DNA from 3 places in the Streptomyces sp. NPDC058291 genome. Region 1 is predicted to be linked to each of the others. Evidence: riboswitches for the same ligand, from Rfam matches in the RefSeq annotation. Region 1 holds a riboswitch; each other region holds the start of a gene.

Region 1 (3,267 bases):
GTCCTCGCGCACCTCGTAGGAGACCGGGCCGCGATTGGACGCGACCAGCACCTGAGCAGTACCCCGAGCAGCCGTTTCGTGCGTGGTAGACATACGCCTCAACCTAGCCCGGCCTCCGAAGGCCCAAACGTTCGCACCCGTTCGCCCGGGGCCATCTCGTCACCCGGGCGGCGGGGGCCATGGCGTGGCCCGCGGTCAGGCCACCTTGCGGGTCGCGTACTCGGCGATCTGCGTCATCGGCGGGCGTTCCTCGGTGTCCACGGAGTAGGTGCGCGGCTCGAAGCCCTCCGCGCCCCGCTCGAACTGGGTGAGGGCCGGGCGGATCAGGTGTCCGCGGGCCAGCCGCAGCTGCGCGGTGCGGTAGATGGCCGCCGCCATCCGGCCGAGGGCCTGGCCGTCCTGGTGGCGGTGCTTGCGCACGCCGACGTCGACCTGGGCGAGGGCGTCCAGGCCCACCAGGTGCAGGGCGTCGACCAGCATGCCCAGCTCCACGCCGTAGCCGACGGGGAAGGGCAGCTGCTCCAGCAGGGTGCGGCGGGCCGCGTACTCGCCGCCGAGCGGCTGCACGAACCCGGCCAGCTGCGGCCAGTGCATGTTGAGCAGCGGGCGGGCCATGAGTTCGGTGACCCTCCCGCCCTGGCCGGCGGCCCCGCCGAGGGGACGGTCGTACATGGCCTTGACGAGGTCCACGTCCGGGTCGGTGAGCAGCGGGCCGACGATCCCCGCGACGAAGTCGGAGGAGAACTCCCGCAGGTCCGCGTCGATGAAACAGACGACGTCCCCGCTGGTGACCAGCAGCGAGCGCCACAGGACCTCGCCCTTGCCGGGCACGGCCGGTATGCGCGGCAGGATGGCGTCGCGGTGGACGACCCGCGCGCCGGCCGCCGCGGCGACCTCCGAGGTGCGGTCGGTCGATCCCGAGTCGACGACGACGATCTCGTCGACGAGCGGGACCTGGTGCATGAGGTCGTGACGGATGACGGCGACGATGTCGCCGACCGTCTCCTCCTCGTTCAACGCGGGCAGGACGACGGACACCGTCTGGTTCGTGGCACGCTTCGCGGCCAGGACGCGGTGCAGCGGGCGATCGGTCACCGACCAGGAGCGGGTGGCCAGCCAGCGCTCGGTTTCTTCCAGCACAGTCCACGGCTCCTCACTGTCGTGATCACACCGGGTGCACGGGAGGTGACCGTGTGATCCATCTCGCGGTTCGGACGACTCTCTCAACTGTCCTGGCCTTCGGTTACAGTCTTGAACAACGCGGATGACCATCGCATGTCCGAGGTCCCCGCCGTTCACAACTTCATACCGCTCATCCAGAGGGGCAGAGGGACACGGCCCGATGAAGCCCCGGCAACCCTCCAGCCGGTCTCGTACCGCTCACCGATCCGCTTCGGTGACGGCTCCGCGAGGCTCCCGGCTCGGGAAGGTGCCAAATCCGTCTCACGGCGAGATGCGTCGTGAGGAAGATGAGGAGAAAGGGCCTCGCCTCACATGGCTGCGCAGACTGTTGCAAGCACCACCGACCCTACGCCGACCTCTTCCGTGGACCTCGGTCCCGCCGCGGCGCTGAGCTGCCGAGAGTGCGGTCACCGCGTCCCCCTCGGCCCGGTCTTCGCCTGCGAGGAGTGTTTCGGCCCGCTCGAGATCGCCTACGACTTCTCCTCCTACGACACGGAGGAGCTCCGCAAGCGCATCGAGGCGGGACCCGCGAACATCTGGCGCTACGCGCCGCTCCTGCCCGTCCCGGCCGACGTGGCGGACAAGCCGAACATCAACCCCGGCTGGACCAAGCTCGTGCAGGCCGACAACCTCGCCCGCGAGCTGGGCGTCGACGCCGGGAAGCTGTTCGTCAAGGACGACTCCGGCAACCCGACGCACTCCTTCAAGGACCGCGTGGTCGCCCAGGCCATCGAGGCCGCCCGCGCGTTCGGCTTCACCACGCTGTCCTGCTCCTCCACCGGCAACCTGGCCGGCGCGGTGGGCGCGGCGGCCGCCCGGGCCGGGTTCCGGTCCTGCGTGTTCATCCCGCACGACCTGGAGCAGGGCAAGGTCGTCATGGCCGCGATCTACGGCGGCGAACTCGTCGGCATCGAGGGCAACTACGACGACGTCAACCGCTTCTGCTCCGAGCTCATCGGCGATGCGGCGGGCGAGGGCTGGGGCTTCGTCAACGTCAACCTGCGGCCGTACTACGCCGAGGGGTCCAAGACGCTGGCCTACGAGATCTGCGAGCAGCTCGGCTGGCGCCTGCCCGACCAGCTCGTCGTGCCGATCGCCTCCGGCTCGCAGCTCACGAAGATCGACAAGGGGCTGCAGGAGCTGATCAAGCTCGGGCTCGTCGAGGACAAGCCGTACAAGATCTTCGGCGCGCAGGCGGAGGGCTGCTCCCCGGTGTCGGTGGCCTACAAGGCCGGGCACGACGTGGTGCGCCCCCAGAAGCCGAACACCATCGCCAAGTCGCTGGCCATCGGCAACCCGGCGGACGGCCCCTACGTCCTCGACATCGCCCGGCGCACCGGCGGCGCGGTGGAGGACGTGAACGACGAGCAGGTCGTCGACGCGATCAAGCTCCTGGCGCGGACCGAGGGCATCTTCGCGGAGACCGCCGGCGGGGTGACGGTGGGCGTGACGCGCAAGCTGATCGAGAACGGTCTCCTCGACCCCACGAAGACGACCGTCGTCCTCAACACGGGCGACGGCCTGAAGACCCTGGACGCGGTGGCCGGCACCGGCCTGACCGCGACCATCCGCCCGACCCTGGACTCTTTCCGAGAGGCTGGCCTCGCATGAGCGTCAACGTCCGCATCCCGACCATCCTGCGCACCTACACGGGCGGCAAGGCCGAGGTCGCCGCCGAGGGGACGACCCTGGGCGAGGTCATCTCCGATCTGGAGAAGAACCACACCGGCATCGCCGCGCGCGTCCTGGACGACCAGGGCAAGCTGCGCCGGTTCGTCAACGTGTACGTGAACGACGACGACGTGCGCTTCGAGCAGGGTCTGGAGACGGCGACGCCCGACGGCGCCGGCGTCTCGATCATCCCCGCCGTGGCCGGTGGCTGACCGCTGTTCCGTACCCGCCGGTAGTAACCGTCGGTAACAGCGATTACCGAGTGTTCATCGAATTGCCCTCTCCGCGATAGAAGCGGAGGGGGCAATTCGATGTGGTTGAGCGCGATACAGTTGGGGAACCCGGTCCGGATCATCGGATCCGGAGCCTTTGATTTCTGCCCCGGCCCGACAAGAAGCAGCCAAAGTGCGTGCT
Region 2 (3,267 bases), on a different contig from region 1:
CCGGCCCCCGAGGGAGAGAACCAGCCGTGATCACCGCGATCGTCCTCATCAAGACCAGCGTGGACCGGATCCCCGAGATCGCCGAGCGGATCGCCTCGCTGGACAGCGTCAGCGAGGTCTTCTCCGTCACGGGGACCTACGACCTCATCGCGATGGTCCGGGTGAAGCAGCACGAGGACCTCGCCGAGGTCATCCCGGGCAGCATCAGCAAGATCCCGGGGGTCGAGGGGACCGACACCCACGTGGCGTTCCGCACGTACTCCCAGCACGACCTGGAAGCGGCGTTCGCCATCGGCCTGGACTCGTAGGGGCCCGGTCAGCCCACCGCGGGGACGCAGCGGCCGTCCTCCGTGCGGTACCGCCACTTCGCACCCTGGGTCACCAGTTCGCGGACGGCCGTCACGAAGCGGTCGACGTGCTCGTCCGGTGTCCCCGCGCCGAAGCTCACGCGGATCGCGTTGAGGGACTTCTCCCCCGGGGCCGCGTCGGGCGCGCCGCACTCGCCCTGGGTCTGGGGGTCGCTGCCCAGCAGGGTGCGGACCAGGGGGTGGGCGCAGAAGAGGCCGTCGCGGACGCCGATGCCGTACTCGGCGGAGAGGGCGGCGGCGAAGTGGGAGCTGTTCCAGCCCTCGACGACGAAGGAGATCACGCCGACCCGGGGCGCGTCGTCGCCGAACAGGGAGAGGACGCGGACCTCGGGGATCTCGGCGAGACCGGACTTCACCTTCTCGATCAGGTACCGCTCACGGGCCACCAGGGTGTCGAAGCCGGCCTCGGTCAGCGCCTTGCAGGCCGAGGCGATGGAGTAGGCGCCGATCACGTTCGGGGAGCCGGCCTCGTGGCGGGCGGCGCTCTCGTGCCACTCCACGTCCACTCCCCCGTCCTCGCGCCGCGTGACCTTGCGGCTGGCGCCGCCGCCCGCGAGGTAGGGGTCGGCCGCGACCAGCCAGTCGGCGCGGCCGGCCAGGACGCCGGAGCCGAAGGGCGCGTACAGCTTGTGGCCGGAGAAGGCGATCCAGTCGACGTCGAGGTCGCGGACCGACACCGGGTGGTGGGGGGCCAGCTGGGCCGCGTCCAGCACGATCCGCGCGCCGTGGGCGTGCGCGGCCGCCGCCAGCTCGCGCACCGGCCACAGCTCGCCGGTGACGTTCGAGGCGCCGGTCACGCAGACCAGGGCCGGACCGTGCGGGTCGCGCTCGGCGAGGGCGCGCTCCAGCGTCTCGACGGCCTGGCGCGGGGTGCGCGGGGCGTCGAGGTAGCTGACCCGGGCGTCCTGCCAGGGCAGCAGCGAGGCGTGGTGCTCGGTCTCGAAGACGAAGACCTGGCAGTCGGCGGGGAGCGCGGCGGCGAGCAGGTTGAGGGAGTCGGTCGTCGAACGGGTGAAGATCAACTGGTCGTCCGGGCGGCAGTCCAGGAACTCCGTCACCGTGCGGCGGGCGTTCTCGAAGAGGTCGGTGGACAGCTGGGAGAGATAGCCGGCGCCTCGGTGCACGCTGCCGTAGTACGGGGCGTAGGCCGCGACGTCGTCCCAGACGCGCTGCAGGGCGGGGGCGCTGGCCGCGTAGTCGAGGGCCGCGTAGGCCACCTCGCCGCCCGTCACGAGCGGGACGGTGACATCCCGCCCCAGAACGGGCAACGGGGCACAAAGGGTACGGCTGGCGGCAACGGTGGAGACAGACATGGCGAACTCCCGTGAGAGGCACGACGGAACCACCGTGCGGGCGACATGGCTCCGGCACGGAGGACGGTGAAAGGGGATGCGGAGGCGGGGCTCGACGCCCTAGCGCATTCGCTTGCTCACGAGAGACTCCCTCGAACGACCCAGGACCCCTGGTTTCGCGAGGGGTCCGCGCTTGCCGTGGACCTTGCTGTCCACCGCCTGGTCTTCACCCGGGGCACCCCGCCACGGACGGAGGGTTGCCGGACAGTCGGCCGGGGCCTCATGACTGTCACTCATGACCTGATACAGGAACGTACGTCAGGTGATCGTCGTCCCGCAACCCGTGTCCGGATCGCGGGACGACCGCTCGTGGAGCGTCACGCGTTGCTGGCCGCGACCCACCTCGCCAGCGCCCGCTTGGCCGCGCCGGAGTCGATCGACTCGGCCGCCCGGTCCATGCCGGCCCGGATCTGCCCGGCGAGCGGCCCGGCGCCCGGTTCGAGCGCCACCAGGGCCGCCGCCGAGTTCAGCAGGACCGCGTCGCGCACCGGGCCCGTCTCGCCCTCCAGCAGGCGGCGGGCGACCTGAGCGTTGTAGGACGGGTCGCCGCCGCGCAGCGCCTCCACGGGGACGAGGTCGAGGCCGACGTCGCGCGGGTCGAAGCTCTCCTCGGCGACCTTGCCGTCGCGCACCACCCACACGCGCGAGGTGGCCGTCGTGGTCAGCTCGTCGAGGCCGTCGTCGCCGCGGAAGACCAGGGACGAGTTGCCGCGCTCGGCGAAGACGCCCGCGACGACCGGCGCCATGCGGAGATCGGCGACCCCGACCGCCTGGGCCGCCACCCTGGCGGGGTTGGTCAGCGGACCGAGCACGTTGAACACCGTGCGGATGCCCAACTGCCCGCGCGCCGCGCCGACATGACGCAGCGCCGGGTGGAACTTCACGGCGAAGCAGAAGGTGATCCCGGCCTCCCGCGCGACCTCCGCCACCCGCTTGGGGGTCAGCTCCAGGTTGACGCCGAGCTTCTCCAGGACGTCCGAGGCGCCGGACGCGGAGGACGCGGCCCGGTTGCCGTGCTTGACGACCGTGGCGCCCGCGCCGGCGACGACGATCGCCGACATCGTGGAGATGTTGACCGTCTTCGCGCCGTCGCCGCCCGTGCCCACGATGTCGACGGTGGGCCCGGGCACCTCGATCAGGTTGGCGTGCTCGTACATCGCCCGGACCAGCCCGTTGATCTCCGCGACGGTCTCGCCCTTGGCCCGCAGCGCCACCACGAACCCGGCGATCTGCGCGTCGGTCGCCTCTCCGCGCATGATGCGGTCCAGCGCCCAGAACGTGGCGTCCGCGTCCTGATCACGGCCGTACAGCAGGCCGTTCAGCACCTCGGGCCAGGAACGGCCCGCCGCGGTGTCGCCTCCAGCGGGGGTCACAGCGCTCATAGCCGCTCCTGTGTGTCGTGGGTCATGTGTCGTGTCGCGTGGCGCGAGCCGTGTGTCGTGGCCCGCGCGTCGTGGAACAAGGTGAACCCCACCCTATCCAGCGGCGGACACGGCGAAGGGCCCCGTCCGAAGACCGGACGGGGCCCTTTACCGTGGCGTGGCGAC
Region 3 (3,267 bases), on a different contig from region 1:
CCGGCCGTAGCGGGCGGAGTACTCCTCGCCGAGTTCGCGCAGCAGTGGCCGCACCCGTGGGTCGGACACGGGGACTTCGACGACCGCCGGCCCGGTCGACATGGACGGCGGTGGCCCGACGGACGTCATCCGCCCACCGCCGCGAGGTTCTGCGTGCCGCGGACCGCCCGCTCGGCGTCGCGCCTGGCCACCTCCTCGCGGACCAGGGGGATCACGTGCCTGCCGAAGTCGATCGCGTCGCCGAGCAGGTCGTAGCCTCGCGCGGAGAGGATGTCGACGCCCAGGTCGTAGTAGTCGAGGAGCGCCCGGGCGACCGTCTCCGGGGTTCCGACCAGGGCGTTGGAGTTGCCCGCGCCGCCGGTGGCGGCGGCCGTCGGGGTCCACAGGGCGCGGTCGTAGCGCTCCCCGGCCTCGGCGATGGCGATGAGCCGCTGCGAGCCCGTGTTCTGCGGCTGCGCGCTGCCGTTGTGGCGCCGGGTGACCGGCTCGCCCTTCTCCTTGCGGGCCTTGATCGCACCGACCGTGCGATGGGCCTTCTCCCAGGCCAGTTCCTCGGTCGGGGCGATGATCGGGCGGAACGCCACCTGGAAGCGGGGGGCTTCGGCACGGCCCGCGGCCTTCGCGGCGGCCTTCACGGCCTCGATCTGCTCGGCGGTCCGGGCGAGCGGCTCGCCCCACAGGCAGTAGACGTCGGCCTCGGCGGCCCCGGCCGCGACCGCGGCGGGCGACGAGCCGCCGAACGACACGTTCGGGCGCGGCCGCTGGACGGGGAAGACGTCGCTGACGAAGTCGTGGAAGCGGTAGTGCTCGCCCTCGTGGTCGAAGGGCTCGTGGGTGGTCCAGATCTTCTTGACGAGGCCGATGTACTCGCGGGTGCGGGCGTAGCGCTCGTCCTTGGTGAGGGTGTCGCCCTCGCGGCCCTGTTCCCGGTCGTTGCCGCCGGTGATGAAGTGCACGGTGAGCCGGCCCTCGCTGATCTGGTCGAGGGTCGCGAACGTCTTGGCGGCGAAGGTCGGGTACGAGACGTTGGGCCGGTGGGCGAGCAGGATCTGCAGGCGTTCCAGTCGGCTCGCGATGTACGCGGCGGCGGGCGCGGGATCCGGTGACCCCGATCCGTACGCGAAGAGCACGCGGTCCCAGCCGTGGTCCTCGTGCGCCCGGGCGAGCCGGAGCGTGTACTCCTTGTCGAAGGCCGCGCCGGAGCGCGGGGTGGTCTCGGAGCCGTCGTTGGTGGCGGCGATGCCGAGGAACTCCACGGGCATGAACGGTTGCCTTTCCTCAGGTCCTCGGGGCGGTGCCGTGGGCGGTGTGCGGGCACGGCGAAGCCGGCCCGGGGCGGGTCGGGGCGGCGGCGCTCGGCAGGTGCCGGCGCCGGTGGGCCGTCAGGGGTGACGACGTCGGGGACCAGGCCACGACGCGGGCACGGGCGGCGGCTCGCGTCAGGTCCGGCGGGAGCCGTGACGGCGGTCAGTGCGGGGTCCGGGGTGTGTTTCGGCGCCGACGGGGGACTGCGCCGGCACAGGGCCGGTCCGGTCCGACCGGTCCGGTTCGTGCCGGGTCCGCCGAGGGAGGGAAGGGCCGGTCAGCGCGCCCGACGCCGCGTCAGGCGCAACACGCGGCGGACCACACACGACCGAAGTCGATGTGGTCGCGGGTGACCAGGCGCTGCTCGGCATACATATGAGTAATTGAGCAGGACATCTCGCTCCTCGTCAACCACGGCTCGGATGCCGGAAGGGTCGTGACCGCTTCGGGCGGACGATCGTCAGGTCCCCCCGTCCGGGGCCCGTTGACGGATCACGGCGGCGATGGCTAACGTTTCGACTGGCATTGAGTGTCAGCGTCAAGCCCTGGCTCGCTGACCGGCAACCCTCCGACGCGGTGGGGTGCTCCAGGTGAAAGCCCGGCCGGATCGCCGATCCGGCAAGCGCGCGGCCCCGCGACAGGGGTCCCGAGGACGGAGGGATGAGCATGCGGCCCAGCAGCGTCCCGAGCTCGTTCCCCGCGGTCGCGGCGTCCCTCTCCCGGTTCTCCCGCCGCCGCCACATCGATCTGCGGCGCACCACCAGCTGTCTGTGTCACGGCTGACCACGTCCCGCCGCTGACCCGTCGGTGCTGACCCGTCGGTGCTGACCCGCCGGCGCGTTCCTCCACCCCTTCTCGCTCTCCTCCCCCGAACCGTCGTCGTGCCCGGGGGAGCGACGCCCTCCCCCGCATCTCCGTCGTCCGCGCGTGCTTCGGCGCGCCGACTTTCGAGTAGGAGAACCATTTCCGTGACAGCGCATCCGGATTCCCGCCGTGGCCCCCGGTGGTCGGCGCTCACCGCACTTCTCACGACCAGCGCGCTGCTGACGGCCTGCTCGTCCGGCGCCAGCGCTTCGAGCGACGGCGGCGGACAGGCCAGGTCCGGCGGCGCCCTGACCTTCGCCGTGGGATCCGACGCCGGCTGCTCGGATCCGCAGCAGGTCGGCAGCAACGACACCATCTACTCCGTGCGCCAGCTCGTCGACTCCCTGACCGACCAGGACCCCAGGACGGGCAGGATCGTGCCGTGGCTGGCGAAGAGCTGGGACGTCAGCGCGGACGCCACGACGTTCACCTTTCACCTGAGACCGGGCGTCACCTTCAGCGACGGCACCCCGCTGACCGCGCAGACGGTCAAGGACAACTTCGACGCGGTGCCCCGGCTCGGTGCGTTGGCGACCTTGGCCCAGGGGTATCTCAGCGGCGTGCGGACCACCTCCGTGGTCGACCCGCTCACGGTGCGGGTGACGTTCAAGCAGCCCAACGCCCAGTTCCTGCAAGCCACTTCCACGTTCTCCTTGGGCATCGAGTCGTCCGCGAGCGTGAAGAGGACGCCGCAGCAGAGGTGCAGCCAGGGAGCCGTCGGCAGCGGTCCGTTCACCCTGAAGCAGTACGTGCAGAATCGTTCGATCACGTTGGTCAGGCGCGCCGGGTACGCCTGGGGCTCCGCGCTGTGGAACAAGAAGGGCGAGGCGTACCTCGACAGGCTGGTCTTCAAGGTGGTGCCCGAGGCGGGGGTGCGCACCGGCAGCCTGCAGTCCGGCCAGGTGGACGCGATCGGCAGTGTGGGCAGGGCCGACGAGGCGGCGCTCAAGGGCGGCCAGGTGAACCTGCTGGGGCGGGCCAACCCGGGCAACGTGTTCAACCTGGGGCTGAACAACTCCCGGCCGGCGCTCAAGGACGCCAACGTACGGCAGGCGATCCTGTTCGCCATCGACCGACAGCAGATCGTCGACGCCGTGT

What was found. A riboswitch is a leader RNA that binds a small molecule or an ion and turns the genes downstream of it on or off. The one in region 1 is predicted to bind S-adenosylmethionine.
Region 2: it holds a riboswitch for S-adenosylmethionine, as region 1 does, so the genes downstream of both, ACFVYK_RS28830 (aminotransferase class V-fold PLP-dependent enzyme) here and thrC (threonine synthase) in region 1, are expected to answer to the same signal.
Region 3: it holds a riboswitch for S-adenosylmethionine, as region 1 does, so the genes downstream of both, ACFVYK_RS20755 (putative leader peptide) here and thrC (threonine synthase) in region 1, are expected to answer to the same signal.

The regions. Positions count from the first base shown of each region.
Region 1 covers NZ_JBHVYK010000056.1:8,981-12,247, forward strand. The annotation lists gene ACFVYK_RS25320 (trehalose-6-phosphate synthase) at 1-93, opposite strand, end outside; gene ACFVYK_RS25325 (glucosyl-3-phosphoglycerate synthase) at 196-1,140, opposite strand; SAM riboswitch class I at 1,310-1,476, shown strand; gene thrC (threonine synthase) at 1,495-2,793, shown strand; gene ACFVYK_RS25335 (MoaD/ThiS family protein) at 2,790-3,065, shown strand.
Region 2 covers NZ_JBHVYK010000072.1:25,931-29,197, forward strand. The annotation lists gene ACFVYK_RS28820 (rhomboid family intramembrane serine protease) at 1-30, shown strand, start outside; gene ACFVYK_RS28825 (Lrp/AsnC family transcriptional regulator) at 27-308, shown strand; gene ACFVYK_RS28830 (aminotransferase class V-fold PLP-dependent enzyme) at 317-1,681, opposite strand; SAM riboswitch class IV at 1,845-1,961, opposite strand; gene trpD (anthranilate phosphoribosyltransferase) at 2,038-3,102, opposite strand.
Region 3 covers NZ_JBHVYK010000039.1:46,008-49,274, reverse strand. The annotation lists gene ACFVYK_RS20765 (GNAT family N-acetyltransferase) at 1-129, opposite strand, end outside; gene ACFVYK_RS20760 (LLM class flavin-dependent oxidoreductase) at 126-1,262, opposite strand; SAM riboswitch class IV at 1,827-1,936, shown strand; gene ACFVYK_RS20755 (putative leader peptide) at 1,966-2,088, shown strand; gene ACFVYK_RS20750 (ABC transporter substrate-binding protein) at 2,274-3,267, shown strand, end outside.